4 regions of the Arthrobacter sp. 05L417 genome follow, and region 2 is predicted to be linked to each of the others. Evidence: riboswitches for the same ligand, from Rfam matches in the RefSeq annotation. Region 2 holds a riboswitch; each other region holds the start of a gene.
The links. Region 2 has a riboswitch for S-adenosylmethionine ahead of metX (homoserine O-acetyltransferase MetX). Riboswitches for the same ligand answer to the same signal wherever they lie in the genome.

Region 1: another riboswitch for S-adenosylmethionine. It lies ahead of AC1DJW_RS25165 (hypothetical protein); the one in region 2 lies ahead of metX (homoserine O-acetyltransferase MetX).
Region 3: another riboswitch for S-adenosylmethionine. It lies ahead of AC1DJW_RS10285 (DUF1737 domain-containing protein); the one in region 2 lies ahead of metX (homoserine O-acetyltransferase MetX).
Region 4: another riboswitch for S-adenosylmethionine. It lies ahead of AC1DJW_RS02070 (aminotransferase class V-fold PLP-dependent enzyme); the one in region 2 lies ahead of metX (homoserine O-acetyltransferase MetX).

Annotation. Positions count from the first base shown of each region.
Region 1 is NZ_JBFTOG010000057.1:25,640-33,408, forward strand. Features, by position in the region: partial or broken gene AC1DJW_RS25145 (P-II family nitrogen regulator) at 1-42, opposite strand, end outside; gene AC1DJW_RS25150 (ammonium transporter) at 39-1,454, opposite strand; gene AC1DJW_RS25155 (helix-turn-helix domain-containing protein) at 1,715-2,290, opposite strand; gene AC1DJW_RS25160 (sodium:solute symporter family protein) at 2,594-4,126, shown strand; SAM riboswitch class IV at 4,212-4,331, shown strand; gene AC1DJW_RS25165 (hypothetical protein) at 4,346-4,666, shown strand; gene AC1DJW_RS25170 (hypothetical protein) at 4,718-4,906, opposite strand; gene AC1DJW_RS25175 (VIT1/CCC1 transporter family protein) at 5,174-6,337, shown strand; gene AC1DJW_RS25180 (matrixin family metalloprotease) at 6,441-7,301, shown strand; gene AC1DJW_RS25185 (polysaccharide deacetylase family protein) at 7,407-7,769, opposite strand, start outside.
Region 2 is NZ_JBFTOG010000003.1:370,308-378,076, forward strand. Features, by position in the region: gene AC1DJW_RS04990 (VOC family protein) at 1-104, opposite strand, end outside; gene AC1DJW_RS04995 (bifunctional o-acetylhomoserine/o-acetylserine sulfhydrylase) at 352-1,668, shown strand; SAM riboswitch class IV at 1,830-1,945, shown strand; gene metX (homoserine O-acetyltransferase MetX) at 1,959-3,080, shown strand; gene AC1DJW_RS05005 (hypothetical protein) at 3,082-3,474, opposite strand; gene AC1DJW_RS05010 (SGNH/GDSL hydrolase family protein) at 3,541-4,377, opposite strand; gene AC1DJW_RS05015 (alpha/beta hydrolase) at 4,453-5,100, shown strand; gene AC1DJW_RS05020 (RNA-binding S4 domain-containing protein) at 5,165-5,395, opposite strand; gene AC1DJW_RS05025 (DMT family transporter) at 5,429-6,457, shown strand; gene AC1DJW_RS05030 (glycine--tRNA ligase) at 6,573-7,769, shown strand, end outside.
Region 3 is NZ_JBFTOG010000010.1:54,984-62,752, forward strand. Features, by position in the region: gene AC1DJW_RS10270 (ornithine cyclodeaminase) at 56-1,087, opposite strand; gene AC1DJW_RS10275 (Lrp/AsnC family transcriptional regulator) at 1,248-1,679, opposite strand; gene AC1DJW_RS10280 (hypothetical protein) at 1,735-2,094, shown strand; SAM riboswitch class IV at 2,234-2,346, shown strand; gene AC1DJW_RS10285 (DUF1737 domain-containing protein) at 2,357-2,614, shown strand; gene AC1DJW_RS10290 (rhodanese-like domain-containing protein) at 2,611-3,021, shown strand; gene AC1DJW_RS10295 (O-succinylhomoserine sulfhydrylase) at 3,022-4,230, shown strand; gene AC1DJW_RS10300 (glutamate--cysteine ligase 2) at 4,243-5,544, opposite strand; gene AC1DJW_RS10305 (UDP-N-acetylglucosamine 1-carboxyvinyltransferase) at 5,649-7,172, opposite strand; gene AC1DJW_RS10310 (energy-coupling factor transporter transmembrane component T family protein) at 7,372-7,769, opposite strand, start outside.
Region 4 is NZ_JBFTOG010000002.1:31,829-39,597, forward strand. Features, by position in the region: gene AC1DJW_RS02065 (class I SAM-dependent methyltransferase) at 1-300, opposite strand, end outside; gene AC1DJW_RS02070 (aminotransferase class V-fold PLP-dependent enzyme) at 352-1,776, opposite strand; SAM riboswitch class IV at 1,812-1,924, opposite strand; gene hisN (histidinol-phosphatase) at 2,085-2,897, opposite strand; gene rsgA (ribosome small subunit-dependent GTPase A) at 2,957-4,072, opposite strand; gene aroA (3-phosphoshikimate 1-carboxyvinyltransferase) at 4,075-5,469, opposite strand; gene AC1DJW_RS02090 (DoxX family protein) at 5,476-5,991, opposite strand; gene AC1DJW_RS02095 (sigma-70 family RNA polymerase sigma factor) at 6,299-7,048, shown strand; gene rsrA (mycothiol system anti-sigma-R factor) at 7,045-7,302, shown strand; gene AC1DJW_RS02105 (50S ribosomal protein bL37) at 7,382-7,456, opposite strand; gene AC1DJW_RS02110 (PadR family transcriptional regulator) at 7,611-7,769, opposite strand, start outside.

The DNA of each region.
Region 1 (7,769 bases), on a different contig from region 2:
GTCGATCCGCTCCGGCCTCACGATGGCCGTGACGAGCTTCACGTCGACGCCTTGCTACGCATCCGATCTGTTTTCCCGTTCGAGCTGGCTTCTTCATCACCACTGGAGCTCGACGGAGTTTTGCCGTTCTGTGGTTCTCCGGGATTGAATGATCCGCCGACCATGGCCAGCTCGTAGGCGGTTTCCGCGTGCTCCGTGATGTCGATGCCCGCCAGCTCTTCGTGCTCCTTGACGCGCATGCCCACTGTCTTGTGGATCGCCAGCCCAATGAGCGTTGTCATGATCGCTGTCCACGCGGTGACCACCAGGGCCGTCAATATTTGGGGCCAGAATTGGCTCAGGCCGCCGCCGTAGAAGAGGCCACCTTCAGTCTTTGCCGAGGGTACGGCGAAGAAGCCGAGGGACAGGGTTCCCCATAGGCCGCCGACGAAGTGGACGGCAACGACGTCCAAGGAGTCGTCCAGCCCGATCTTGAACTTCAGCCCGATGGCCAGAGCGCACACAGCCCCCGCGATGACGCCGATGACGATCGCGCCAATGGGATCCACGAAGCCACAAGCCGGGGTGACTGCCACCAAGCCCGCGACGGCGCCGGATGCGGCGCCAAGGGACGTCGCGTGGCCGTCGCGGAGCCTTTCGACAAGCAGCCAGCCCAGGAGCGCGGCGCTCGTGGCCAGGAGGGTGTTTGTCCAGGCAAGCGCGGCGATTCCATCAGCCGCCAGTTCCGAACCGGCGTTGAAGCCGAACCACCCGAACCACAGCAAGCCCGCACCGAGCATCACGAAGGGGAGGTTGTGCGGCCGGATATTCGGGTCTTTCATGAATCCGAGCCGTTTGCCGAGCACTACCGCGAGCATCAGCCCGGCCATGCCGGCGTTCATGTGGACGACGGTGCCACCGGCAAAGTCGAGGGCTGAGATCTTGCTGCCGATGATCCCGGTGGATCCGAAGAGGCCGCCGCCCCAGACCCAGTGGGCAATGGGGGCGTAGACGATGGTGACCCAGAGGCCGGCAAACAGCAGCCATGGGCCAAACCTGACACGTTCGGCCACCGCGCCACTGATCAGTGCGACCGTGATGATGGCGAAGGTGGCTTGGAAACCTATGAAGACCATGTCCGGCAGCCCCGGGGCTTTCCCGCCGATGACGCTGGCCAGTCCGCTGAGTCCGAAGTTCGCGAAGGGATCTCCGATGAAGCCGCCCAGGGTATCCGGGCCGAACGCGAGTCCGTAGCCCCACAGGGCCCAGACCACCGCGACCACGCCAATGGCGCCGAAGCTCATCATCATGATGTTGAGGACGGACTTCATCCTGACCAGGCCGCCGTAGAAGAACGCCAAACCTGGCGTCATGAGAAGGACGAGGGCGGAAGCTGCAAGCATCCAGGCTGTTGCGCCAGGATCAAGGGTCTGGGGGTTCACATCCAGCCCTACGCTGAAGAATACTGGGGTCATTTTCGGGAGCCTTCCTGCATATACGGCGCTCCATGGCGCCCGCACGGCGAGACCATTTTTAAAACGAACAGGTCCTGGTACCCCACGGGATACCGACCTTGACAAGTTGCCTTGACTCGAAGGTACAGTCGCCCTGTTTCAGCATTCGGCGCGGATCATTTCAGGGACGTAACACCGCTGGCCCCAGGGTTAAATCCTGAAGTCAGTCATGTTTCCGGCAGGTTACGCGCCGCGTGTCGCAAATACGGCGCGTCACAGCGTCAGCGGCTGGCTGCCGGCACCAGGATCCAGAGCACCTCAACGGGCTCGTCCGTGGGATTGACCCAGGTATGGGGTTCGCGGCCCGGGAAGGACAGCGTGTCTCCCTCTTCGAGCTCGTACTCCTCGTTGGTGAGGATCAATTTGATGCGGCCCTTGACGACGTGAAGGACGTCGACGTCGCAATCGACGGCGTAAAGCTCGGCTTCTCCGCGGCCGCGGGGCTCGATGGAGGCCTGCAGGATCTGCAACCGCCGTTCGGACCGGGCAGTCAGGAGACGCTCCACTATTCCCTGGCCGCCGAGAGAAATCCGCGGCCCATCATCGCGCCGGGTCAGGTGCGTCTCCGGTGCCGCGAAAAGATCGCCGATGGACACTGAAAGAACCTGGCAAAGCGTCACAAGGGAAGCGACCGACGGCGATGTCAGGTCACGCTCCACGCGGCTCAGGAACCCTTTGGTCAGGCCGGTGGCGTCGGCAACCTGCTCGATGGTGAGCCGCTGCGATTGGCGGGCGGCGCGGATTCTGGAACCGATGGCAACGGGGACGTTGCTCGGTTCAACGGGGAGAGCCTTCATTCACGAACCTTTCAGGCCGTTTCTGCGGCCCTGTCATTGCAGCAATAGTAGCCGGATCGCCCGAGTGGCGGACCCTTTGGACAGCCAGAGGAGCGCCGATCCGCCCGCCGCGCAAAGCAACGCCTTGACTGTTACTCGCATCACTACGTATCCTCATAGGCAACAAGTGTTGTTTGTGAGGCACACATCACAGACTACTCTCCCCAATCACCAGCGCAGAGACCTTCCGCAACCCGCTGCGAAACCCAGCGGACCGGCGTCGGAATCCCCAAGAACTCTGCGCATCACTTTCAGGAGCCAACCGTGGACTCTTCGTTCATCAATATTGCGATCGTGGTGGTGTATTTGCTCGCCATGCTGGCCTTCGGCTGGTGGGGCAAGTCGCGCACCAAGAACAACAGCGACTTCCTGGTGGCAGGACGCCGCCTTGGTCCGATGCTCTACACCGGCACCATGGCCGCCGTCGTCCTCGGCGGCGCTTCAACGGTTGGCGGCGTCGGCCTCGGCTACAAGTTCGGTGTCTCCGGCATGTGGTTGGTCGTCGCCATCGGTTCGGGCGTGCTCCTCCTGAGCCTGCTTTTCGCCGGCACCATCCAGCGGCTGAAAATCTACACGGTGTCCCAGATGCTGAGCCTGCGTTACGGCCAGCGCGCCACGCAGACCTCCGGCATCGTCATGCTGGCCTACACCCTCATGCTGTGTGCCACGTCCACGGGTGCATACGCCACGATCTTCGTTGTCCTCTTCGGCTGGGAGCGCTGGCTTGCCATCGCCGTCGGCGGCGCCATCGTCCTGGTCTACTCCACCATCGGCGGCATGTGGTCCATCACCCTCGCCGACCAGGTGCAGTTCATCATCAAGACGGTGGGCATCTTCTTCCTCATGCTGCCGTTCGCCCTCAACGCCGCAGGCGGCCTCGACGGCATCCGTGCCCGCGTTGACGCCAGTTTCTTCCAGTTGGACGGCATCGGAGCGCAGACCATCATCACCTACTTCGTGGTGTACACCCTGGGCCTGCTCATCGGCCAGGACATCTGGCAGCGCGTCTTCACCGCCAAGACCCCCAAGGTGGCCCGTTGGGGCGGCGCCACTGCCGGCATCTACTGCGTCCTGTACGGCGTCGCCGGCGCCCTGATTGGCCTGGCCGCCCGCGTGGCCTTGCCCAACATCGACGTGAAGGCCCTTGGCAAGGACGTTGTCTACGCCGAGGTTGCCACCCACATCCTGCCGATCGGCATCGGCGGCCTCGTCATGGCCGCAGCAGTCGCTGCCATGATGTCCACCGCATCCGGAGCCCTCATCGCCGCAGCCACCGTTGCCCGCGCCGACGTTGTCCCGTTCGTGGCCAGCTGGTTCGGCAAAACGATCAACACCGACGACACCGAGAACCCCGAGCACGACGTCAAGGCCAACCGCTACTGGGTCCTTGGACTGGGCATCGTGGCCGTGCTGATCTCCATGGCGGCGCAAGACGTCGTGGTGGCCCTAACCATCGCCTACGACATCCTGGTAGGTGGCCTCCTGGTTGCCATCCTGGGCGGCCTGGTCTGGAAGCGCGGCACGGGCATCGCAGCGGCATGGTCCATGGCCGTCGGCTCGGTCTTGACCTTGGCCTTGCTGATCGCTTACGCCACGGGAATCATCCCTAGCGAAGACGGCGTCTACGCCAACGATCCCATCTACTGGGGCCTCGGCGCTTCGCTCGTCATCTACGTTGTGGTCTCCTTGCTGACGCCGCCCACGGAACCCGAGGTCCGCGAAGCCTGGGACCGCCGCGTCGCAGGAGCGGTCACCGAGGAACTCCCGCTGGAGGCCCACCCGGTGGCCAGCCACTAAGCTTCACAGAATTAAGTACGACGGCGGCGCCGCACCTTCTCCTTCGAGAGGTGCGGCGCCGCGCCTGCATGTACAGTAGGAACAGCTTCAAGAGATGTGGCGCCAAGCTCCGACTTGCCACACGCCAACCCCATGTTCACGGGTGGTTCGGATGAAGAAGCGGCCCGGCTCGGACCAGAGACAACCGAACGGGCAAGAGCAACTCCACAGGAGAAGGCCATGCCTTTCGAAAACGGCGCTACCGCCACAGCTGAGCGCACCACCCAGACCGGAAGCCTCTTGTTGCCACGCCCCCGACGGGTGGACGAGTTCGTCCGGGTGATTCCCGGCGTCGACCTCTCCCAAGGCTCCATCACGTTCGTGGTGGACGGAAACTTGGAACGCTATTGGCATCATGAGCCACGGCTCATCACCGAAGCGCTTTCAAAAGCGGTCCAGCCCGCCCGCTGGTTCCCGGCGACACGGAAACTCACCCTCACGGTGGCGGCAACCGGGCACCGGGCGGGCGTGCAGCGGCACTTCATCCTGAGCGCGTTCTAGGACCCGGATTCAGCGAGTCAGGTTCAGCGAGGCCGGTTCAGCGAGCAGAGGCTATTCGAACTCTTCGTCCTCGCGGTGTTCCTCGGCGTCGAGCGGGACCACCCGTTCGTCGTCGTCGAGGACCTCGGATTGTTCCTCCCAGTCCTCGTCCACCTCCAGGTCTTCGCTGTAGTCGTAGGCGGGATCGGCCTCGACCGTGGGACGGTCGGGGTGGCGGGCGTGGGTCTCGGTGCTGTCCATGGTGCAACCTCCGTTCGACGTGCCGCTGAGCCCATCGGACAGGCAAGTGAGGCAGCCGGTCCAACGCCACCCCGCCAATTCGTGGACCCTGTCCATCCATCCCAGCACTGCCCCCTGCGGCGGTCAAGGCCTCCCGCGAGCCTCCCGGTTTTTGAGGCACGCCTAAAATGTCCAGTGAGGATTACCGGCCGAAAAACCGCGGAAATTGGCGATAGAGTGGAGCCGCAATGAGGCGATGAAGCCCGCCCCAGCGACCCAGGAGTCCCGGTGCACCCGCACACAAAACCCTCGTATTCAGACAATCCGTCGGACTCAAGCAGTCCATCGCAAGACGAAGCAGCCCCCAAGACTCCCCCGTCGTCGTCGGACATCAAGCGCTGGCGGCAGTACTTGGCGGACGAGCGCGCCGAGGCCGCCGTGTACCGTCAACTGGCGCAGCGCCGCGATGGCGAGGAACGCGAAATCCTGTTGGCTCTCGCAGATGCCGAGGGCCGCCATGAGGCGCACTGGCTCAAGCTCCTCGGCGAACATGCCGGCATGCCCAAGGCAGCCTCCGTCCGGAGCCAAATGCTCGGCTTCCTGGCCCGGAACTTCGGATCCGTGTTCGTGCTGGCCCTCGCCCAACGGGCTGAAGGCCGTTCGCCTTATACGAAGGATCCAGCAGCAACCCGCGCCATGGCGGCTGATGAACAGATCCACGAAGAAGTAGTCCGTGGCCTGGCGACGCGCGGCCGCAATAGGTTGTCCGGCACCTTCCGCGCGGCCGTATTCGGCGCCAACGACGGCTTGGTCAGCAACCTTTCCCTCGTGATGGGCATGGCGGCCACGGGCGTTCCCGCAACCGTGGTCCTGTTCAGCGGTATCGCCGGCCTCCTGGCGGGCGCGCTGTCCATGGGTGCCGGCGAGTATGTCTCGGTCCGCTCGCAACTCGAGCTCCTCAAGGCCACTCGCCCCACCCAGGCCACGCTGACCGCAGCCCCGGCCCTGGACATCGAGCACAATGAGCTGGTCCTGGTATATCTGGCCCGGGGCATGTCCCGCGAAGCCGCCGAACACCGGGCCGCCGAGCGCATGGGCCTCTACAGCTGCGATTGCGATCCCAGCCTCTCCCTCCACCCCGAAGTGGAAGAAACCGTCAATGAGCACGAGGCCGTGGGCTCCGCCTGGGGCGCCGCGATCTCGAGCTTCTGCTTCTTCGCTTCGGGCGCCATCGTGCCCATCCTGCCGTTCATCTTCGGCATGACGGGCTTCGCAGCGCTTGCTGTGGCCGGTACGCTGGTGGGCATCGCGCTTCTGTCGACTGGCGCCGTCGTCGGCTTGTTGTCCGGGACCTCGCCCCTGACCCGCGGCCTCCGGCAGCTCGCCATCGGACTCGGTGCGGCCGCGGCCACGTATGGGCTGGGCCTCGTCTTCGGCGCTGTGATCGGATAGCAGCGCCGGCCCGGGGGGCGCCGGTACAGGGACTTGGGGAGAAGACGTGCATTCAAACTACGGGTTCGACGGCGGCCCGCCACCCAAACGCGCCAGTACCGCGCTGGCGCTGTTCCGGAACGTGATGGTGGTGGCCGTGGTTGCGGCCGTAGCCGTGCTCGTCAGTGGCTTCCTCCGGGGAGACCCCGTCATCACCGGGTTGCTTCCGAACCTGGCTCCTTCCGCCCATGCCACGGCAAGCAGCTCCGGGCAGGCGGCGCCCGCGCAAGGGCAGCAAAAGGCTGCCCGCGCGCCGGATACCCCGCCGCCTGGACTGGAAGAGGCCGGCCACCCGCTCGGCTCCCCCGCCAAGCCCGCTGTGGCCAGCAACTCCTACAAGTTCCTGGCCACCAATGCCGACGGCACACCCGTGAGCTACTCTCCGTGCCGTCCATTGCACTACGTGGTCAACGCAGCCCTCGCCCCGGCCGGATCCGAGGGGCTCATCGCCGACGCCATCGCCAAGATCGCTGCTGCCACGGGCCTCAAGTTCATCGACGACGGCGCCAGCACGGAAAAGCCCGCCGAGAAGCGCAAGCCGTACCAGCCCGCGCTCTACGGAGATCGTTGGGCACCCCTGCTGATTTCCTGGAACACTCCCGAGGCGGCTCCGGGCTTGGCTGGATCCGTCATCGGCACTGGCGGCAGCACCATGTACAGCTTCGGCTCCGGACCCAAAAGCTACGTGACGGGAAGCCTGGACCTGGACGCCCCGCAAATCACGGAACTGCTGGGCATCTCCGGCGGAGCGCATTACGTCTCCGCGGTGATCCAACACGAATTGGGCCACGTGGTGGGCCTAGACCACGTAGACGATCCAATCCAGCTCATGTACCCGGAGATCGGCGCCCCGGATGGCTTGGCGGCGGGAGACCTGAATGGACTTTACAAACTCCACACCGCCCTGTGCCGCAGCGACTTGTAGCCCGGCCCACCCTTAGCTCCCGCCCCACCCCAACTAGCTCGCATTAGATGTCGTTTTGAGCCCTGATAACGACAACAACTGCGAGCTAGTTGGGCGGGGATGGGCCTAGTTGGGGGCGGGTTGTAAGACGCGGGCAGGTTTGAAGCTGGCCCCGGCGCCTGGATAGCTCGGGACCTCAATGCGGGCATGGCTGTGGATCTCGTTCACCGTGGCCTTTGTGTGTTCGGCGATCCGTTCCAAGGTGGTCACCCACATCCCGTCCATAGCCTTGACTCGCTCGATCAACTGCTCCAAGGCAACGGCCTTGGATGGACGGCCGGAGATGAACGGGTGGTTGGTCAGGACGAAACAACTGCCTTGGGCGTGGTGGGCCTCGGCTTCGAGGGTCCACATCTCCAAGACCTTGGAAGGACTCTCGATGACGCCGCTTCCTGTCACTCCCGGATAGAACGCGTATTGTTCCCAATC
Region 2 (7,769 bases):
ACTCCGCCCCGGACTGCGTCCACTCCCAATGCTGCGGAAATCCGCTCGGTGGTGGCCAAGAGGCCATCTCGTTCACAAGCGTAAGAGACGTGATCCATGCGCATGGCTTCATCTTGGCACTTTGTGATGGAGCTCTCAGCTAAGTCAAGCCTAACTAAGGTGGGATGTATCGAAAAGGCAGCTCAGGGTCACTTCAGGACGCGCCAGGACCGAAAACTACCGTGTTCGTCACAAAGCTTCCGGAGCCCGCAACGCCGTCCCTAGACTGGCGGCAACCGAACGCCGGCTGGCTTAATCCCGCAGGCCGGCAGGCTGAAGCACGGCAAATCGCCCAGACAACCAGGAGTCCGCATGTCCCAAGGATGGTCATTCGAAACGCGCCAGATCCACGCCGGCCAGGAGCCTGACGCCGCCACGGGCGCCCGGGCACTCCCCATTTACCAGACCACCTCATTCGTCTTTCCCAGTGCGGAAAGCGCGGCCAACCGCTTTGCGCTGGCCGAATTGGCGCCCATCTACACCCGGATCGGCAACCCCACGCAGGATGCGGTGGAACAGCGCATAGCGAGCCTGGAAGGAGGCTTGGCGGCGCTCCTGCTGAGCTCCGGCCAGGCCGCGGAAACGTTCGCCATCCTCAACGTGGCCGAGGCCGGTGACCACGTGGTCGCCAGCCCGAGCCTCTACGGCGGGACTTACAACCTGCTGGCGCACACGCTGAAGAAGTTCGGAATCTCGGTCACCTTCGTCGAAGACCCGGACAACCTCGATCACTGGCGCGACGCCGTGCAGCCGAACACCAAGCTGTTCTTCGCCGAAGTCGTCTCCAACCCCCGCCAAGACGTTTTGGACATCGAGGGCGTCTCCCGCACCGCACATGAGGCCGGAGTCCCGCTCGTCGTGGACAACACCCTCGCCACGCCCTACCTGATCAGGCCCATCGAGTGGGGCGCGGACATCGTGGTGCATTCGGCCACCAAGTACCTGGGTGGGCACGGTTCTGCTATTGCCGGTGTCATCGTGGACTCCGGCAACTTCGATTTCGGCAAGGACCCTGAGCGGTTCCCCAACTTCAACACCCCGGACCCCAGCTACAACGGCCTGGTCTATGCCCGCGACCTCGGCAAGGACGGTGCCCTCGGCGCGAACCTTTCCTACATCCTCAAGGCCCGCGTCCAGCTCCTGCGCGACCTTGGCTCGGCCGTTTCACCGTTCAACGCTTTCCTGATCTCGCAAGGAATCGAAACCCTCAGCCTGTGGGTGGAACGCCACGTGGACAATGCCACCAAGGTGGCGCAATGGATCGAAGGGCGCGACGACGTCGAATCGGTCGCCTACGCGGGGCTGCCTTCCAGCCCGTGGTTCGAACGCGGACGGAAGTACGGACCCCGGGGCACCGGCGCGGTGGTGTCCTTCACCATCCGCGGCGGGATCGATGCCGGCAAACGCTTCGTGGACGCCCTGGAGTTGCATTCCCACGTGGCAAATATCGGCGACGTCCGTTCCTTGGTCATCCACCCGGCGTCCACGACGCACAGCCAGTTGACGCCCGAACAGCAGGCTGTGGCCGGAGTGACTCCGGGCCTGGTGCGGCTGTCCGTCGGGATCGAGCACATCGACGATATCCTCGCGGACCTCGAGTCGGGATTCCGGGCAGCCAAGGGCGCCTAGTACTGCCCCGGATGGCGCAGGGAGGCTGGCCGGCGACGCAGGACGAATCTTCGCCGACCGGCCTCCTGGGCTTCAACTTCATGAACAAAACGCGGTCAAGTGTCACAAAGATGTCATAATCTTCGTCAGAAGGGGTCCGGTTTTCCTAGACTCTTCCTATAGGTCATGAGTGCCAGCGACAGCCCCGGCTTGCTGGCCGGCAACCCTCCATTCGCGGTGGGGTGCCCCGGGTGAAGACCTGGCCCTTCGCTGTATTGGCGACGGGCAAGCGCGATGTGAGGTGTCAACGAATGACAATTGCTGCAACAGCCATACCCCTTTCCGGTACCCAGGACGGAACCCTCAAGTATGTTTCCGTGGGTGGACTCGAACTGGAGGCCGGAGGTTTCCTGCCGGACGTCGTCCTTGCGTACGAGACGTGGGGGCGGCTCAACGCAGACTCTTCCAACGCCGTCCTGGTGGAACACGCCCTGACCGGAAGCACCCATGTGGCCCGCGGCGAGAGCGATGAAGAAGGCTGGTGGGAGCAACTCGTCGGCCCCGGCGCCACCATCGACACGGACCGCTACTTCGTGGTCTCCGTCAACATCGTGGGAGGCTGCTACGGCAGCACCGGGCCGTCGTCGAGCGCTCCCGACGGCAAGGCGTGGGGCTCCCGCTTCCCGCTCGTGACCCTGCGGGACAGCACCGTAGCCGAAGCCCGGCTGGCCGACGTCCTGGGGATCCGCAGTTGGCATACCGTGGTGGGCGGGTCCATGGGCGGTGCCCGTGCATTGGAATGGGCCGTCAGCTATCCGGACCGCGTCAAGCGATGCGCCGTGATTTCGATCGGGGCGTACAGCACTGCCGAGCAGATCGCGTTTGCACAGGCCCAGACGCTCGCCATCCGGCAGGACGCCGACTTCAACGGCGGCGACTACTATGGCCAGTCCGCCCCCGAGGCGGGGTTGGCCCTTGCCCGGCGGATCGCCCACATCACGTACCGTTCGGCGGATGAACTGGACTTCCGCTTCGGCCGGAACGCCCAGGGCGGCGAGGCGCCCCTCCAGGCTGCCGCGCTGGGGGACCGGGGCCGCTACCAGGTGGAGAGCTATCTCGACCATCAGGGACGCAAGCTGGTCCAGCGCTTCGACGCCAACAGCTACATCGCCATCACCGAGGCGCTCATGAGCCACGACATCACCCGCGGCCGGGGCTCATTGGAGGATGCGTTGTCCGTGGCAACCGCGAAGTTCTTCGTTGCCTCGGTGGACTCGGACCGGCTCTACTTCCCGGAACAATCCCACGAGCTGGCCAAGGCCTTGCCCGGAGAGGTTCCCGTTCACGTGATCGAGGCGCCGATCGGGCACGACGGGTTCCTCACCGAGATCGGCCAGCTCGGTCCCCAGCTGCGAGAGGCCTTCTTCGGCTGAATCAGCCGTTCATGATTTCCTGGCGGAGCTTCATGTAGTCCTCCATCGCGATTTTCCCGTCGCTGTACTCCTGGTCCAGCTCGGCCAGTTTCCGTGCCCGGTAGCCTTGGGGAGCGCTGTTCGGCTGGGGAACGCTGTTCGCTTGGGGAGTAGCCGACGACGGCGGAGCGGCCTGCGGCGCGGGCGTCGCCACCGGGAGTTGGGGTTCAGCCGGGAGCACTAGCGGAGGCTGCTCCGGGTATCCGATGGGGTAGTTCTGTGGAGGATAGGGCGGCGCGGGGTAATTCTGCGGAGGGAAGTCCCGGAGCCTGCGCTGGCGCGATCGGTTGTACATGCGGATCCCCATGGGAATCAGCCAAGAGCAGACGATGATCCAGAAGATCAAATTGTTCACGGTGGGGGCCTCCCTGTCTTTCACCAGCTTAGCTCCGCTCCCTGTGACCCACCTCGTGGTTCCCGGTCAGCTCCGGGGCAGGATGGCGTCGGCAGGACCGAAGACAGGTCCCGGCGTCGGGCGTTTCGGCAAGATTCCGTCACCGGAGGACTGGTGACGGATCCGGCGGATGACCCACGGGACAAAGTACTCCCGTGCCCATACGAGGTCGCCCGAGCGGGCCTCGCGCCAACTGCGCTGGGGGAGCGGCTTCGGGGACAGCGGCTCGAGGTTGTGCGGCACATTGAGGGAATCGAGGACCATTGCTGCGATGGTGTGATGGCCGAGCGGCGAGAAGTGCAGGCGGTCTTCGTCCCACATCTGGGAGTTGGAGAGTTGCCGCAGGGACCACATATCGGCGATCACGGCATCGTGGCGGGCGGCAACCGTGCGGAGGTTTTCGTTGTAGATGGCCACTTTGCCGCGGATCCGGCCGAGGACCGAGGACGCGGTGTCCGGACCGTTGAAGAGAACCACGGTGGCGCCTTCGGAACTCAGGGTCTGCACGGCGGCATCGAGTTTCTCCGCCAAGGCGTCGGGGTCGCCGCCGGGACGGATAAGGTCGTTGCCGCCTGCGGAGATGCTCACGAGGTCCGGCTTGAGGTCCATGCACGGGCTAAGTTGTTCGTCGAGGATCTGCTGCAGGAGCCGCCCGCGGATGGCCAGGTTGGCGTAGGCGAAATCCCGGTGTCCCCGGCTCAGTTCCTCGGCTACGCGGTCGGCCCAGCCACGATGTCCCCCGGGGTTGTTGGGCTCGGGGTCGCCGATCCCTTCGGTAAAGGAATCACCCAATGCCACGTAGCGGGTCCACGGATGAATCCGTTCGTCCGGCTTTGGTCCCACCGTGGGATCAATGTCACTCACGTCGATATCCTGCCTCTTGCTGCAACGCCACGCGCCTGTGGCTTGTTACTCATGGGTAACTGTAAGAATAGTCCCATGAGTCAAGCTTCCGCCTTTCCTGCCCCGGTCGTTTTGTGGTCCCACGAAGAGGAGGAGCGGGCTGGGAAGCCATTGCTGGTCCTGCTGCACGGTTACGGGTCCAACGAGCAGGACCTCTTCAGCCTTGCCGGCCTGTTGCCCCGGGACTTCGTCGTCGCTTCGCTCCGCGCACCGATCGCCACGGGCCCGGGCTTCACGTGGTTCCCGCTCACGGCGTCCATCGACTACTCGCTCGACGCCGTCAAGGACGCAGCAGAGTACGTGTTTTCCTGGTTGGACTCGTGCAAGTCCAACCACAGCTCGGTAACGCTCCTCGGGTTCTCCATGGGCATGGCGATGGCCACCTCGCTGTTGCGGCAGCGCCCGGCGGACTTCGCCGCCGTCGTCGGGCTTTCAGGTTTCGCCGTCGACGCCGATGCCGACCCCGCGTTCCGCGACGCCGAACTGGACGGTTCCGTGCCGCTCTTCTGGGGACGCGACCAGCAGGATCCTGTCATTACTCCGGACAAGATCGAATACACCATGGGGTGGGTGCGAAAGCACACGGACCTCACCAAGGTGCTCTACACAGGCATGTGGCACGGCATCAACCAGCAGGAAATCGGCCACGTGGGCGAATTCTTGGAGCACAAGGTCCTCTCCTAGCAACGCGGGGTCACTTACGGCCCATCCTGGGGCGCGTAATGGGCCGTAAGTGACCCCGCGTTTGCTAGGCAGCGGCAGTGATCCGCACGGTCTGTCCGTTGACGGTCACGGTATCGCCTGCGTGAAGCTGGCGGCCGCGCCGTTCGTCGATCTCGCCGTTGACTTTGACCAGGCCATTCTTGATGAGTTCCGTGGCTTCCACGCCGTCTTCCACCAGGTTGGCGAGCTTCAGGAGCTGACCGAGTCGGATCATGTCGTCGCGGATGGGGATTTCTTCGATTTCCGGGTTGCTCATACAAGCAATGATGCCTGAAGTAGGGTGGTGAAAATGCCGCGAACTTCTCCTCCCTTGCTCACCGGCCTGCTGCTTGCGGTGGCGAACGGTACCCTGCTTCCGGTCCAAGGCCGGATCAACAGTGCGCTGGGGGCCAGGCTCGACGACGGCGTCGCGGCCGCCGTCGTCAGCTTCACTACCGGGCTGGTATTGATCGCCGTGATCGGCCTTGCACTGCCGAAAGGCCGCGCTGGTTTGCGCCGGATAGTGCCTGCCGTCAAGGAGCGCAGCTTTCCGCGGTTCTATGTGGTGGCCGGCGGGATCGGCGCCCTCTACGTGATTGCCCAATCGTTCACTATTGGCCTGCTTGGCGTCGCGTTGTTCACGGTAGCCGTGATCACCGGGCAGACCGTGAGCGGCCTTTTCGTGGACCGGCTCGGCATCGGTCCCGGCGGCAAACGCACGATCACCGGGGTCCGCATCCTCGGCAGCGTCCTGACGATCGCCGCCGTCGTCTGGGCCGTGTCGCCGTGCCTCGGGGCGGCCGCCGACGTCGGGTCCTTGCTGCTCCCGATCCTGTTACCGGTCGTGGCGGGTTGCCTCATGAGTTTCCAGCAGGCCATGAACGGCACCGCGACCGTGCACTACGGCAGCCCCATCGCCGCGACGCTGGTGAATTTCATGGCCGGAACGGTCATTCTCTGGATCACCTGGCTCATCAAAGTGTTGGTGGTTGGTCCCGGCCACGCCCTGCCTGCTGAGTGGTGGTATTACGTGGGCGGCCCGATGGGCTGCGTCTTTATCGGCCTGGCGGCCTTGTTGGTCCGCAGCCTTGGTGTGCTCGTGACGGGGCTGGGGATGATCGCCGGGCAACTGCTCGGATCCCTCGCACTTGACCTGGTCCTGCCGGCTCCCGGAACCGTGGTTGCCTTCCCCACGATCCTTGGCACCTTGCTGACCCTGTTCGCCATCATTGTCGCCACATTGCCTTGGCCGAAGGGCGCGCTCTCTTCCCGCCGTCCCGCCAAGAGCCATTCGGGCCAGTCCCGGAGGCAGGACAGCGGTCAAAGGCCGGTAGGCTAGGACACGCAGCTTCCTGCACAGCACTTCCCCAAAACAGCGTTTCCCCTTAATGACTGTTCCCGTAGAGCATAGCCACGGACCGCACCCAGCGGCCCTGTAGAACATTGGAGTACCCATGGCAGCAAAATCCGTCCTCGACCAGGTCATTTCCCTCTCCAAGCGGAGGGGCTTCGTGTTCCAGGCCGGTGAAATCTATGGTGGCTCCCGGTCTGCATGGGACTACGGCCCCCTCGGTGCCGAGCTCAAGGAAAACATCAAGCGCCAGTGGTGGCAGAGCGTTGTCCGCGGCCGCGAAGATGTAGTGGGCCTGGATTCTTCCGTGATCCTGCCCCGCCAGGTATGGGAAGCTTCCGGCCACGTCGAGGTGTTCTCCGACCCCCTGGTCGAGTGCCTTTCCTGCCACAAGCGTTACCGCGCCGACCACCTCGAGGAAGAGTACGAGGAAAAGAAGGGCCGTCCCGCCGAAAACGGCCTCAAGGACATCGCCTGTGCCAACTGCGGCACCCGCGGCCAATGGACCGAACCGCAGGAGTTCTCCGGCCTCCTCAAGACCTTCCTCGGCCCGGTGGCCAGTGAAGAAGGCCTGCACTACCTCCGCCCGGAAACCGCGCAGGGCATTTTCGTCAACTTCAGCAACGTGCTCACCACGTCCCGCAAGAAGCCGCCGTTCGGCATCGGCCAGATCGGCAAGTCCTTCCGCAACGAGATCACGCCGGGCAACTTCATCTTCCGCACCCGCGAGTTCGAACAAATGGAAATGGAATTCTTCGTCGAGCCGGGCACGGACGAAGAATGGCACCAGTACTGGATGAAGGAACGCATGTCCTGGTACACCGACCTGGGCATCCGGCCGGAGAACCTGCGTTTCTTCGAGCACCCGTTGGACAAGCTCAGCCACTACTCCAAGGGCACCACGGACATCGAATACCGCTTCGGTTTCCAGGGCTCCGAGTGGGGCGAGCTCGAGGGCATCGCCAACCGCACCGACTTCGACCTCTCCACCCACTCGAAGGCCTCCGGCCAGGACCTCAGCTACTTCAACCAGGCCACCAACGAGCGCTACACGCCGTACGTCATTGAACCGGCCGCCGGCCTGACTCGCTCCTTCATGGCCTTCCTCGTGGACGCCTACACCGAAGACGAGGCACCCAACGCCAAGGGCGGCGTCGACGTCCGCACTGTCCTGAAGCTTGACCCGCGCCTGGCGCCGGTCAAGGCAGCCGTGCTGCCCCTGAGCCGCAACGAGGACCTGTCCCCGAAGGCAAAGGACTTGGGCACCCAGCTGCGCAAGAACTGGAATATCGACTTCGAC
Region 3 (7,769 bases), on a different contig from region 2:
GTTGTTGTCGTTCTGAGCGCCCAAAACGACAACAAATGCGAGTGAGTTGGGCTTCTCAGGATCCGATCGGAGACAGTGCCCGCACCAGGCCGAAGAGGTCCTTGGGGTCATCGGGGTTGGCGACGAGGTCGATCTCTTCGAAGAATTCCGAGCCGTCAACGGCATTGCGGAGATACCGCAAGGCGGAAAAGTCCTCGATCGCGAAGCCCACGGAATCGAATATCGTGATCTGGTCCTTGGAGGTCCGGCCCGGCGCGTGCCCGCCCAGGACCTGCCAGAATTCGGTGACGGGAAAATCGGCGGACATTTGCTGGATCTCGCCTTCAATCCTCGTCTGGGGATCGTATTCCACAAAGACGTCGCCGAGGCGGAGGATGGCAGCGTCGAGTTCGGTCTTCCCTGGGCAATCGCCGCCGATCGCGTTGATGTGAACACCGGGCGAAACCTGGTCTGCTGTCAGGATCGTGGCATTGGCCTTGTCCGCCGTGCACGTGGTGATGACGTCGGCACCCTCCACTGCGTGCGCCGCCGAAGCTGCGATGGTGATGTCGAAGCCGAGGGGAGCCATGTTCCGGACGAACTTTTCCATCGCAGCCGGATCCGTGTCCCAGATCCTGACCGTGTTGATACCCAGGGCCGCCCGGAAGGCCAGCGCCTGAAACTCCGATTGGGTTCCGGTGCCGATCAACCCCATGATCCGGGCATCGGGGCGCGCGATTTTCTTCGCGACCATCCCGGACGTGGCGGCCGTCCGCAGCGCCGTCAGCACAGTCATCTCCGCAAGGAACGTCGGGTAGCCGTTATGGACGTCGGACAGCACACCGAAAGCTGTCACGGTCTGGAAGCCACGCGCGGGATTCGAAGGGTGTCCATTTACATACTTGAAGCCGTATGTTTCGTGGTCGCTGGTGGGCATCAGCTCGATGACGCCAAATGGCGTGTGACTTGCCACCCGCGGAGTCTTGTCAAATGATTCCCACCGCTGGAAGTCGTCCTCCAAGTACTGGATCATCTCCGAGATGATGACCTCCGGGCCCCGCCCGGCCGTCCAGCGAACCATATTGCGGACATCGACAAAGCGCGTCATGTGCGCTCCTTTCCCTCATAAGCACTGTTGCTACGAGGCTACGGAGCGGCGATATGCATCCACAATTGCCAAACTACGTACTTTTCATTGAAAATCTGTACAAAATGACGAACGTAATTGCGCTTAATGCTTAAGCGGCCTGCCGACGTCACGTGAGCGGTTATCGCAGAACTGAGCTGAGCAAAAGACTCGTCTCACTATTGACGATCCCCTCGATGCCGCGGATCCTGCCCAGCACCTGGTCAAAATCGCTGAGGCTTTCCGTGCGTAGCTCCGCCACGAGGTCCCATCCTCCGTTCGTGGTGTGCAGCGCCCAAATCTCGGGAAGTCCCCGGAGCTGGCGAATAACCTTGTCGGCAGACCTTCCCTCCACTGCAATGAGCGCAATAGCCCGAATCGCAAGTGGATCGACCTCGTCGCGCACCCTCGCGGTAAAACCAACGATGGTTCCGGAGGAGACAAGACGCTCGAGCCGGCTATTCACAGTGGCCCTGGCGACGCCCAACGTGCGCGCGAGGCTGGCCACGGACGCCCTGCCGTCCTCCCTCAGGGCAGAGAGGAGCTGGCGGTCAAGATCGGTGAGTGCTGCCATAAAGATAAACGTATCGCCCATTCCCCAAGCGGGCCTGAGTCCGTAGGGTATCGACATGAGCATCTACATCAGCCCCGACTCTGCTGCATGGTCGCTGACGGCCATGGCGACTGGTGCGTCAGCGGGATCAATCGATGATGCGAATGGCATGTCCAACTTGGTGAAGGAAATCTACGAGACAGAAGGTTTCGAAGCCCTGTCGGGTGTTGTTTTTGCCTTGGCTCATCACAACAGCCTCTCGCTGCATGCACTCGCCACGGCCACCGGGATATCCGTCCACGAGTTGCTGGAAATCCGGAAGCATCAGGGTTCCACTTTTCATCACTCCCCCACAGGGGTAGGGTCACGGCTCGACGCCCTCCCACCCCGGATCCAGGCGAGCCTGGAACCGCTGCCCGATGAAACCGAATCCTAATCCCCACTGGCTCCCAGTCTTCGCAAGCTCAGCCCGGGGCCCTCGCCAGCGTGGGCCCACCATCCACAGCCGTCCGGTTACGGAACATGACGACGGCCGGTGCTGCAGGGCGCCGTCGTGGATGTTATTTTTCTTCTTGAGTAATGAGTACCAGCGCGAAGCCCTGACTTGCTGGTCGGCAACCCTCTCTCCGGCGGGGTGCCTCAGGTGACTACTCGGCGTATCGACACTTTCGAACTGCAAGCGTGACTGAGGAGCACCAATGCCTGAACCCACCGAAGAAAAACTCTCCTACCGTCTCGTCACGGGCCCTGACACCAAGGAATTCTGCGAGCGGATTTCCACCGCCCTCGCAGAGGGATATGTGTTGCACGGCAGTCCGGCCGCGACCTTCAACGGCACCGACGTGATCGTGGCCCAGGCTGTCGTCCTGCCCGCGGCGATCGCGAGCGCGGATGCCGCAGTTGCCAATGCAGTAGACCAGCTTGATGAAGAGTTCGACGGCGAGGGCCACGCATGAGCTATGCAGGCGACCTCAGCCCGCACGACGCCTGGGCCAAGCTGGAACAAGGCGCCATCCTGGTGGACGTCCGAACGGAAGGCGAGTGGGCACACATCGGGATCCCGGACACCAAAGCCACCGAGAACGATCCCTTGTTCATCCAGTGGAACCTGGCCGGCGGGATCCCCAACTCACGCTTCATCGACGATCTGAAGCAGCAGGCTCCCGAAGCGGACGGCACCGAATTGGTCTTCCTCTGCCGCTCCGGCCAGCGTTCCATCGCCGCTGCGATCGCCGCAACGCAGGCCGGCTACACCGCCTACAACGTCCTTGAGGGCTTTGAGGGCGAACCGGACCGCTACGGCGAGCGAACCGTGAACGGCTGGAAAAACCGCGGACTTCCAACGAACCTGGGGAACATCTAAGTGACTTTCAATCCTGACGCCGCCGGCTGGAGCCCTGACACCCAGGCAGTCCGCGGCGGCCTTGACCGCACCAACTTCCAGGAAACGTCCGAGGCCGTCTTCCTGAACTCCGGCTTCGTCTACGAATCCGCCGCAGCCGCAGAGCGCGCGTTCACGGGCGAGGACGAGCGCTTCGTCTACTCCCGCTACGGCAACCCCTCCGTTGCCACCTTCCAGGAGCGCCTCCGCCTGCTCGAAGGCACCGAAGCGTGCTTCGCGACGGCGTCGGGCATGTCCGCAGTCTTCACCGCCCTCGGTGCGTTGCTGGCTGCCGGTGACCGCGTGGTTGCCGCCCGCTCGCTCTTCGGTTCCTGCTTCGTCATCCTCAACGAGATCCTGCCGCGCTGGGGTGTCGAGACCGTCTTCGTCGACGGGCCTGACCTGGACCAGTGGCGTGCTGCCCTGTCCGAGCCGACAACCGCAGTGTTCTTCGAGTCGCCGTCGAACCCCATGCAGGAAATCGTGGACATCGCCGCGGTGAGCGAGCTGGCCCACGCAGCCGGCGCTACCGTCGTCGTCGACAACGTCTTCGCCACCCCCTTGCTGCAGCGCTGCGGCGAGCTCGGCGCAGACGTGATTGTCTACTCGGGCACCAAGCACATCGACGGCCAGGGCCGGGTCCTTGGCGGAGCAATCCTGGGCACCAAGGAATTCATCGACGGTCCCGTCAAGCAGCTCATGCGGCACACCGGGCCGTCGCTTTCCGCGTTCAACGCCTGGGTCCTGACCAAGGGCCTGGAGACGATGGCGCTGCGCGTCAATCACTCCTCGGCATCTGCGTTGCGGATCGCCGAATGGCTTGAGGAACAGCCGGCCATCAGCTGGGTCAAGTACCCGCTCCTGAAGTCGCACCCGCAGTTCGAGCTCGCCGCGAAGCAAATGAAGGCCGGCGGAACCGTGCTCACCTTCGAGCTGCTCCCCTCTGCCGGGCGATCGGCGAAAGAGGCCGCCTTCGCGCTGCTGGACGGGCTCGCCGTCATCGACATCTCGAACAACCTGGGCGATTCGAAGTCCCTTATTACCCACCCCGCCACCACCACGCACCGCGCCATGGGTCCGGAAGGCCGCGCGGCCATTGGCCTGAGCGACGGCGTCGTGCGGCTTTCGGTGGGGCTGGAGGATGTGGACGACCTCATCGGGGACCTGGAGCGGGCCCTCAAGCAGGTCTAGCCGGGCGCCGGGTTAGCCCGGCGCTTCGCGCCAGTCCTGGCGCACCCAAGTGAGGACGGGTTGCGGCTTGGTGTCGCTCTCGTCCCGCTCTGAGCGCATCGTGATCTGAACAGCGTGCTCGACGACGGCGGCCAGCCCGGCGGCGTCGGGCGCGCCCCCGTTGCTCTCGCTCCAGCGCTCAGCGACACCACGCTGTTCGATGGCGCCGTTGCCACGGCCCAGGATCGCTGCCACTCCGGTTTGGACCAGGTCGAATTCACCCTGCTCGGCCAGCACAGGTTCCAGATACTCCACCAACGACCAGACGACGTCCGCGGCGGGCTCCGGGCGGAACGTTCCGAAGTCCAGCAGCTCGGTGCGCAGTCCAAAGTTGCTTGCCTGCCAGGACGCCATCCGCAAAAGCGCCGTGGGTACGGCCGCCGGCTCTATTCCAGCATGGTACTCACGGACAGAAGTCTCGACCAAGGCCCTGACGAGCACTGCGAGGAGCGCCGCATCCTCGGCCCGTAGGCAGACATCGGCCACCCGGACCTCCACTGTGGGAACGTGCCGGGAGAGCCTGGCGTCGAAGTAAACCATCCCCTCGTCGAGCAACACTCCCGTTTCGATGAGCCTCCTGACAACCCTCCGGTAAGCAGCCAAGGAACCGAAGATGGCCGACGGTCCCGACGAAGGCCAGCGGTTCCATGCCTGCGTCCGATAGCTCTCGAAACCCGTGGCCAGCCCCCGCCAGTAGGGAGAATTGGCGCTGATCGCGGTGAAGACGGCGAGCTTGTCCCGGATGCGGTCCAGGACCATCACACCTTCCTCGGGGGACTCGATCGAGGTGTGCACGTGGAATCCGCAGGTGAGCTGTTCGTGTGCGGTGATGCCGAAGCGTTCGAGCATGATGGCGTACCGGGGATCCGGAGTGGTGTGCAACGCGGCGTCCACGGGCGATGTGGCCAACGCGGCGATCCTTGCGCCGTGGCGCCGTGCGGCGTGGCTCGCGAGGCCCCGGGCCCTGCGGATCTGGTGCAAGAGCTCCGCGTAGCTGCGGCATGGCCGGGTCTGGGTTTCGATCTGCTCAAGCTTGAGCTCGTGGCTTAGGCCGGTATCGGGACCGTCGATCTCCTCAAGGGCAGGCCCGATTTCGGGGCTGTCGTTGCCGTCGAGCTCGGGGCCGTCGTGGGGTGGGTCATGGTGGCCGGAGCCATCGTGGCCTTCGGGGCCGTCCTGGGCGGGGCCCGAGAGGAGCGCGTCGGCAAGGGCGAGCGGCTCGCCGGTCACGGGATCGACGATCAGCAATTCCTCTTCCACACCAAAAGTGCGCACGGATCCATTGTGCGCCATGGCGGCCTTGCGGAGACAGATCGGGATTTTGCGGCACGCCCGAATGATTCTGCTGGAAGTCCGAATCGTGCAGAATCCGACGCGCGTCAGTCCTGGAAGTACTCGATCTTGGCACCAATAGTGTTGAGCCGCTCGGCCAGGTCCTCGTATCCGCGCTCAATCACATAGATGTTGCGCAACTCGGACGTGCCGCGGGCCGCCAGCATGGCCAACAGCAGGCAAGCTGCGGGTCGGAGTGCCGGGGGGCATCCGACTTCCGCGCCGCGCCATTTGGTCGGACCATTGACATAGATGCGGTGCGGATCGAGCAGTTGAACCTGGGCACCGAGCTTGTTGAGCTCGGTCAAGTAGATCGCACGGTTCTCGTAGACCCAGTCGTGGATCATGGTCTGTCCCTCGGCATTGCCTGCGATGACCGCGAAGAACGGCAAGTTGTCGATGTTCAGCCCTGGGAACGGCATCGGATGGATCTTGTCCTCAGGCGCACGCAAGCGTGATGGCTTGGTGGTGACATCCACCAAGCGAGTCCGTCCGTTGCGCGCAAAGTATTCGCCGGAGATGTCGAGCTGCTGGCCCATCTGCTCAAGCGTGGCAAGTTCAATCTCCATGAACTCGATGGGGACCCGGCAGATGGTGACCTCCGAGTTGGTCACGATGCCCGCGGTGATCAGGCTCATGGCTTCGATCGGGTCTTCCGAAGGGAAGTATTCAATGTCGACGTCGATCGCCGGGCGGCCCGTGATCTTCAGGGTGGTTGTCCCGATGCCGTCGATCACCACGCCGAGCCTCTGCAGGTAGAAACAGAGGTCCTGCACCATGTAATTGGGGCTGGCATTGCGGATCACCGTGGTACCGCTGCGGTGTGCGGCGGCCATGATGGCGTTCTCGGTCACGGTGTCGCCGCGCTCCGTGAGCACGAAGGTGCGGTGGTCGCCGTCGGCAGGTGGGGCCTGTACCGAATAGAAGCCGGCCTTGGCCTCCACCGAGAGCCCGAACTGCCGCAACGCCTGCATGTGCGGTTCCACGGTTCGAGTCCCGAGATCGCAACCGCCGGCGTAGGGCAGTTGATATGAGGCTGCCTCATCGAGGAGGGGGCCGAGCAGCATGATGACGCTGCGGGTGCGGCGTGCGGCCTCCACGTCCATGGAGGCGAGGTCAAGGGTCTCCGGGCGGCGGATGCGCAGATCGTTGCCGTTCAGCCAGGTGCACTCGACACCGATGGAGGTCAAGACCTCGACGATCCGGTTGACTTCTTCGATCCGGGCAAGCCGGCGCAAAGTGGTGGTGCCGCGATTGATGAGGCTCGCGCAGAGCAGGGCGACGCCGGCATTCTTGCTGCTGTTGACGTCCACCGAGCCGGAGAGCGTGCGTCCGCCCTCCACACGCAGGTGGGTCATCTGCCGTTTGCCGACCTTGACGATAGTTCGCCCGAAGATCGACTCAAGGCGCTCGATCATGCGTAGGCTGAGGTTCTGCTTGCCCTGCTCCATACGGGCAATGGCACTTTGGCTGGTACCCAGTTCCGAAGCGAGCTGGCCCTGTGTCCAGCCCTTTTCGCCACGGGCGTCGCGAAGAAGGAGACCTACATGTTCGGCAGTCGGTTGCGTCATGACTAATAAATATCACGGATGGTCTACGGACTGGAGGTTTTGTGACACAACACGCCGATTATGCTGGAGAATAGTCGTCTCGTGCGATATGCGTTGGTCCAAAGCCTGCGTGTTGCGTTTGCTCGCGGCCCGCCCGACAACACCCAAGTAACTCGCAGTAGTTGTCGTTATGAGGCCCCAAAACGACAACAAATGCGAGTCAGTTGGGCTGCTTCAGCCAGACGAAGTGCCACGTCCCTGCCCATTGGGCCGCGAGCACGGCTGCGGCCGCAATGACCAGCCCGCCAGCGAGAACCCAGACGTCCAGGCGGCTGTAGGTGGATTCGCGTGCCCAGGTCCGCCGTCCGCCGCCGAAGCCCCGCGCCTCCATGGTCACGGCCAAGCGGGACGCCCGACGGATCGCCTGGACCAACAGCCCGAAGCTTTGGCCGAGCATGGCCTTGAACCGTTGCGGCGGGCTCCCGCGCGAGCCGACACCCCGCGCGCGCCGTGCCATGCCGATGGTCTGCCATTCCTCCGCCATGAGCCCGACGAGCCGCAGCGCAGCCAAGGTGCCCAAGACAAAACGGTGCGGCAGTTTCGCCTTCTGCGCCAGGG
Region 4 (7,769 bases), on a different contig from region 2:
CAAGGCGATCACATGCGGATACGTTTTGCGCAGCTGCATGAGCATGTCCGTGGAGGGGTCCACTGCGGACACCGCCAACCCGCGCTCGACGAGAAGAGCGGTGAACTTTCCGGTGCCGGCGCCGATGTCTGCCGCGTCCCGCGCGCCTACAGGTAGCAGCCAGTCGGCCGAATCCGCGGGGTAGCCGGGCCGCACGCGATCATAGTGCTCCCCGCCGTCCTGGAAACTCTGACCGAGTTCAAGGCGCCGTTCCTCGAAGAGCTTGGGGCCGGCTGACGCGCCTTTGGGTCGCGGGGACACGCGGGAACTCCCTTCGTAGGACAGGAAAAATACCCTACGAATCTACCGCAATCAGTCGATGCTGCAGGGTGCGGCGCCCGCGGTCCCGGGAGTGTTGGGCGCCCACTCCGGGTAGCTGCGATGGTCGTTCGCCGGAACCCAGCGGCCGGCATCCACCACGTAGTCCCAGCCGAGGCCATTGCTCTTGAGCGCCCGGATGCCCGCGATGAGCCGGGTGGCGTCTTCCAATCGCGACCCCACGCCGAAACTGGCGCGCAGGGAACCGGAGGGAAGGCCGAGGCGCTTGAGCAGAGGGTGGGCGCAAAAGCGTCCGTCACGCAGGCCAATGCCGTGTTCGGCGGCAAGATAGGCCGCAACGAGTCCGGCGTCGTAGCCCTGGAGCGAGAAGTTCACGACGCCGATGGTGTCCTCGGGATCCGTGTCGCTGAAGATCTGGTGCACGGTGACGCCGTCGATTTCCTTGAGGCCCTCGACCAGGTGCGAGCGGATGGCGGCCTCGTGGGCGTGCCATTCATCGTGGTCGAGGCTGGCGATGACCTGGGTGGCGCGGGCAAGGGTGGCCGCGCCGAGTACGTTCGGTGAGCCACCTTCGTGCCTTGCCGGTCCCGTGGCCCAGCTGACGGAATCCAGGCGCGCCTCGCGGACAGCCCCGCCACCTGCAAGGTGGGGCGTGCCGGCGTCGAGCCAGTCGGGACGGCCCACCAGGACACCGGCGCCGAACGGTGCATAAAGCTTGTGCCCCGAGAAGACCAGGTAGTCAACATCCGCGGCGGCGATATCGATGCGGCGATGCGGGGCGAGTTGCGCCGCGTCCACCACAATCCGCGCCCCGAATTCGTGGGCCAAGGCAGCGAGTTCCTTGATGGGCAGGATCTCGCCGGTCACGTTCGATGCGCCCGTGACTGCCAGGAGGCTGATGCCACCGTGGGTGAGGGCAGTGCGGACATTGGCCACGGTCTCCGACAACGTTCCCGCGGCAACGATGCTTCGGTGGGGGACGCCTTGCCACGGCAGCAGGTTGGCGTGGTGCTCGATGTCCAGGTAAAGGACTTCGGCGGTGTGCTTGCCGTCTTCGACCGGCAAGCAGCCGGCCAGGAGGTTGAGGGAATCGGTGGTGTTGCGCGTGAAAATGACGGAATCGTCCGGCCTGCCGCCCACGAAGTCACGGACGATGTTGCGGGCGTTTTCGTAGACCGAGGTGCTGATCTGGGAGGCATAGCCGGCGCCGCGGTGGACACTCGCGTAGTACGGCAGGATTTCGTTGAGGTACGCGGAAACCACGGTCAGGGCAGGCGCGGAGGCGCCGTAGTCAAGGTTGGCGTAGCGGATGTGGCCGCCCTGGATCAGGGGTGCCTGCAACTCCGCGCCGGTGACCGCGGCGAGCGGGCGCGACGCCGGAGTCCGGGATTCGCCGTGCTGATGCGCAGATTCGTGGTGCTGCGGGAGAACAGGAGAAGTAAATGTGGCTGTGCTCATGGGACCTCACTCAAGAGGGACCCCTGCGTACAGGGGGTCCGCGCTTGCCGCATCCGTTCCGGACCGGCCGGGTCGTCACCCGGGGCACCCCGCCGCGATGGAGGGTTGCCGGCCAGCAAACCGGGGTTTCGCGCTGGCACTCGTGACCTGTAAAGAGACTAGGACACCGGCGCGGCTCGTTCCAATGTGACCTCGATTGTTAAGCGGATTGTTACACAGCCGGAAAAATGTGCCTTCTGCCGAAGAAAAAGGAGCGGACGCCCCCAAAAAAGGGGCGCCCGCCGTCGTTTATTCAGTGAAGAGGGTGACTAGAGGAGGTCGTCGAGCTCGGGGTTGAGCCTCTTGAGGACCTCGGAGTGCAGGATCGAGTTGCTTGCAACGGCGTTTCCGCCGAAGGGGCCATCCGTGCCGTCCAGGGACGTGAAGCGTCCGCCGGCCTCCGTCACGATCGGTACCAAGGCGGCCATGTCGTAGACCTGGAGCTCCGGCTCGGCCGCGATGTCCACGGCGCCTTCGGCCACGAGGCAGTAGGACCAGAAATCGCCGTACGCGCGGCTGCGCCAGACATCGTTCTCCAGGCCCAGGAAGTTGTCGAGCTTATCGTGCTGCTTCCACTCGGAAAGCTCGGAGTAGGAAAGCGAGGCGTCCTCAAGCCGCGACACGTTGGAGACTTTCAGCCGGGTGGCTGCGGCCAGTGATCGGCCCATGTAGGCGCCTGAGCCCTTGGCCGCCCACCAGCGCTTGCCGAGCGCCGGAGCGCTGACGAGCCCCACCACTACTTCGCCCTCGTCCACGAGGGCGATCAGCGTTGCCCAGACGGGTACGCCGCGCACGAAATTCTTGGTCCCGTCGATGGGATCGATGATCCAACGCCTTGAGCCGTGGCCCGTGCTGCCGAATTCTTCGCCGAGGACGGCGTCGCGGGGGCGGGAACGGGAGAGCTGCCCGCGGATTGCTTCCTCGGCGGCTTTGTCGGCATCGGTGACTGGGCTCAGGTCGGGTTTGGTCTCCACCTGAAGGTCCAGCGCCTTGAACCGCTCCATTGTCAGGGAATCGACGGAGTCGGCGAGGACATGGGCCAGCCGCAGGTCGTCGTTGTAGCTCGAATCGGGTTGGGTCATGGTTCCAAACTACCGTCTATTCGCCGGTGAGCCGGGGACGTAGCCCGGCATGCGCTGAGTTAGTTGATCGTACCCAGTTCCTTGGCCTCTTGGGCTTCCATGCGCGGGTCGGCACCAAGGAGCCTGCGCAGCGATGCGAGGCGGGCGGGGCCGGCCTCCCCGGCATGGCCATCGGCAACCCAGGAATCCAGTCCGCATCGAACGGCGGAGGCATCGTGCTTGCAGCCCCGCTCGCACGTTTCCGTTCCGGGCTCCAGATCCGGGAAGGCATGCAGGATGCGGTCAGGGTTCACGTGGGCGAGGCCGAAGGAACGGATGCCGGGCGTATCGATGATCCAGCTTCCGCCCGGGGAGTCGCTGAGCTTCAGCGCAAGGGCAGAGGACGAGGTGTGGCGTCCGCGGCCCGTTACTGCGTTGACTCCACCCGTGGCGCGTTCGGCGCCGGTCAGGGCGTTCACCATGGTGGATTTCCCGACGCCGGAATGGCCCAGGAGCACGGTGACCTTGCCGTCGAGGTAGTCCCGCAACTGGCCGACGGCGTCACCATCGAGGCGGGCGGACAGACCGTCGTCGGAACGGGCGTCGATGCCGGAGGCACCCGCGTCGGCCGTGCGGCTGATGATGATCGGGAAACCCAGGCTCACATAGTTGGCGAGCAGTTCCGTCGGATCCTTGACATCCGCTTTGGTGACGAGCAGCAGCGGCTCGATTCCGGCGTCGTACGCTGCCACCAATGCGCGGTCGATGAATCCTGTCCGCGGCTCCGGGTTGGCGGCCGCAACCACCACCACGAGCTGGTCGGCGTTGGCGACGACGGCCCGTTCGATCGGATCCGTGTCATCGGCACTTCGCCGCAGGAGCGTCTTGCGCTCCTCGACGCGCACGAGGCGCGCGAGGGTGTCCGGGGCTCCGGATACATCGCCGACGAGGGCCACGAAGTCTCCGGGAACCACGGGGGAGCGCCTGAGTTCCCGGGCGCGGGCCGCGATGACGATGCGCTCGTTGTCCGAGCTTTCATCCACTATCGCGGTGTAGCGGCCGCGGTCGACTGTGATGATGCGCCCGATCACGGCGTCGTCGTGGCTGGGGCGGTCCTTGGTGCGGGGGCGTGTGCCCTTCTTGTTGGGGCGGATCCGGACATCGGACTCATCCCAGGAGCGTGCGTCGCGAGCCATCGTCAGTTGCTTGTCTCCGTTGAAACGGGGTCCGCGGCCGCTGGGCCGGCAGTGAGCATCGATGCCCAGATTTGCGGAAATTCGGGCATGGTCTTGGACGTCGTCGCGATGTCTTCAACCTGGACACCCTCGACGGCGAGCCCCAGGATGGCGCCGGCGGTGGCCATGCGGTGGTCCGCGTAGCTGTGCACGACGCCGGCGTGCAGCGCTGCGGGCCGGATCACCAAGCCGTCGCTGGTTTCCTCGGCGTCGCCGCCGAGCCGGTTGATTTCGGCGACCAGCGCAGCCAGCCTGTCTGTCTCGTGTCCACGCAAATGCGCGATGCCGGTGAGCCGGGAAGGGCCGGTAGCCAGGGCGCACAATGCCGCTACGGTAGGGGCGAGTTCGCTGGTTTCGTCGAAGTCCGCGCCCAGGATCTCGGAACCGCCAGTGACGGTCAGCGTGCCGTTGTCCAGTGTGACAGTGGCACCCATGGTGGCAAGGATGTCCCGCCAGAGATCCCCGACCTGTGTGGTGTTGACCGGCCAGTTGGGGATGCGGACGGTTCCCTTCGTGGCGAGTGCCGCAGCGAGGAAGGGACCCGCGTTGGAGAGATCCTGCTCGATCCTCACGTCGAACGCCTGGATGGTGCCTGGGGAGACGCGCCAATGGTTCGGAACGGAGTCATCCACTTGCACTCCGACGCCGCGCAGGACCGAAACGGTCATGTTGATGTGGTCGAGGCTCGGCACGGGCTTGCCGACGTGCTCCAGGTGAAGGCCCTCTTTGAACCGGGCACCGACGAGCAACAGGGCGGAGACGAACTGCGACGAAGCGCTCGCATCGATCACCAAATGGCCACCGCGGACAGAGCCGGTGCCGGAAACCTTGAACGGCAGGGAGCTCGCCGATTGCCCGTCCAGTGCGCTGACGTCCACTCCGAGTGTCCGGAGCGCTTCGATGATGGTGCCCATGGGACGTTGGCGTGCGTGCGGATCGCCGTCGAACACCGAAGCACCGTTGCGGAGGGCCGCGAGCGGCGGCACAAATCGCATGACCGTGCCAGCCAGGCCGCAGTCGATGGCGGTCTCCGACGCGGCAGCCGCCGGGTCGATGGGGGTGACTTCAAGATCCGGGCCGTACTGACCATCGCCGGGAACCTCGGTGATGGTGGCGCCAAGCTGGCGCAGTGCCTCGACCATCAACGCGGAATCCCGCGAATGCAGGGGTGCCCGCAGCCTGCTTGGGCCGTCGGCCAATGCCGCCAGGACCAGGTAGCGGTTGGTCAGCGACTTCGAGCCGGGAACCGTGACCGTGGCATCCACAGGGCGGCTGGCGAAGGGCGCCGGCCACAAGGGGAGTGCGGAGGCTATGGTGCTCCCTGAATCGTCTGTCTGCGTGGCGGGGGTTCCTGGCATGCTTCCTTATGCTCCAACTGCGTTGTTTACGGCCTTGCGGACGGCCCGGTCTGTCTTCTTGATCTGCTTGCCCGTGGCGTTCTTGGCGTCCATGGCGAGGTGTTCGGCGCGCCATGCGAGGCTCGGTTTGCCGGCCGTGTCGACGGCGGCTAGGAGGACGCCGCCGGTCAGGGAAATGTTCTTGAGCAACTGGGCGCGGCGGGCGAGCCGGCCTTCCTTGGTGCTGATGTCGGCAGAACGCCACTCAACAAAGGTGTTCAGGACCGAAATGCCGGCAAGCAGGGTTGCCGAGAACCGTGAACATTTGCCGAGGGCAAGCAAGGCGCCTGCGCCCACCTGCGTGCCGCCGATGACCCGCGCCAGCATCTTCTCGTCCGCCGGGAAAGGCAACGACTCGGACGCGCGGCGGAGCAGCGGGGAGAGCTGCTTGGCAGTGTCATCCGCGTTCTTGAGCTTGTCCAGCCCTGCGACGACAAAACTGGAAGCCAACATTGGCCTGGCGAGAAAACGGACGAGGGACATGTTTTGCCTCCTGGATGGCGTGCCACAGTGTTCAGGTGGTGCTGCGTTCAAGTGGTGCGGTGTTCACGGGGTGCAGTCGGATCTAGTCTTGCATCTTTGCGGAATATTTGCCCGGAGCTTGCCGTTGTCAGAAGAAGGTGCGGTATGGGCTGGACCTTGGATTGTGGCGTGTGTGTCGTGCCGCGCTTTGTCACGTCGTTTGAGCGGAGATGGTTTTTTGGCCTTGGTTAAGGACCGCGAGGGACACTTGGCGCTTGGGCGGAAGCTGCCAGGGGACTCCCCGAGGGTGACAGTAGACTTGGATGCAATGAGCACCATGGATCCGGCCGCAGCGGCCATGTACAAAGCAGCGACGGAAGTCGCGGACGCAACGTCCGACGGCGACGCAACTGTTGAGGCCGGCGTCGAGATTGCGGTGGACTTCGCGAAGGAGACTCCCGAACAACGGAGGGCGCGCTTCGAGCGCGACGCCATGCAGTATGTCGACCAGCTCTATTCGGCTGCCATGCGCATGGCCAGGAATCCGTCCGACGCCGAGGACTTGGTCCAGGAGGCCTACACGAAGGCCTTCTCGGCGTTCCACCAGTACAAGCCGGGTACCAACCTCAAGGCGTGGCTGTACCGCATCCTGACCAACACGTACATCAACCTCTACCGGAAGCGGCAGCGCGAACCGCTCCAGTCGAATTCGGACTCCATCGAAGACTGGCAGCTGGCGCGGGCGGAATCCCATACGTCCACGGGGCTCCGCTCTGCGGAGGCGGAGGCACTGGATCATCTACCGGACTCGGACGTGAAGAGCGCCCTGCAGTCCATTCCGGAGGAATTCCGGCTCGCGGTGTACTTCGCTGACGTCGAAGGCTTCGCATACAAGGAAATATCAGACATCATGAATACCCCGATCGGGACGGTCATGTCCCGGCTTCATCGCGGCAGGAAGATGTTGCGCGATCTGCTGGCGGACTACGCCGCAGAACGGGGAATCAGCGCCGGCGCGGAAGAAAAGGCATTGGCCGTGGGCGCGGCCACAAGCAAAAAACAGGAGAAAAGGAAATGAGCTGCCAAGGATTGGGCGACTGCGACGATGCTCGGATGCAGCGTATCTACGAGTACCTGGACGGTGCGTTGACCCGCGAGGACATCGCAGAGATCAAGGTGCATCTGGAAGACTGCCCGGAGTGCACCGAGCAATACGACCTTGAGTGCGTCATCCGCACCGTGGTCAAGCGCTCCTGTACGGAAGCGGCTCCTGAGAATCTCAAGAACTCGATCCTGGACAGGATCCACGCTATGAAGTCCGTGGACGTCTAAGAGCCTGGAACGGCAAGGGCCCCGGAAACCTGATGGTTTCCGGGGCCCTCCGCATTAAGTCTTACGCTAAGCCGCTGGCTTAGGTGTTGGGACGCTTGCCGTGGTTTGCGCCGCCGCGCTTACGGTCACGACGCTTACGTGCACGCTTGCTCATAGCTGGCCTCCTTAGATTCTTGATACTCAATAAAGCTGCCCTCCAGTCTCCCACATCCGGGGGCCGCCCCGCGAACCGTGCCGGCCAGCCCCGCAGGGAATCCGGACTCAGCCCCGCAGGGAATCCGGACTGAGCCCCGCAGGGAACTGGCGGCTCAGTCCCGAAGGGAATTCCGGATGGAGATCCTGGCCTGGTCCAGGACCGTTCGCACGGTTTCAAGGGCCATCGGAGTCAGGGCCTTCGAGCCGGCGTGCTTTCGCAGCTCGACGCGGATGTCGTCCCGGAAGGACTGGACCATCATCTCGGCTTCCTT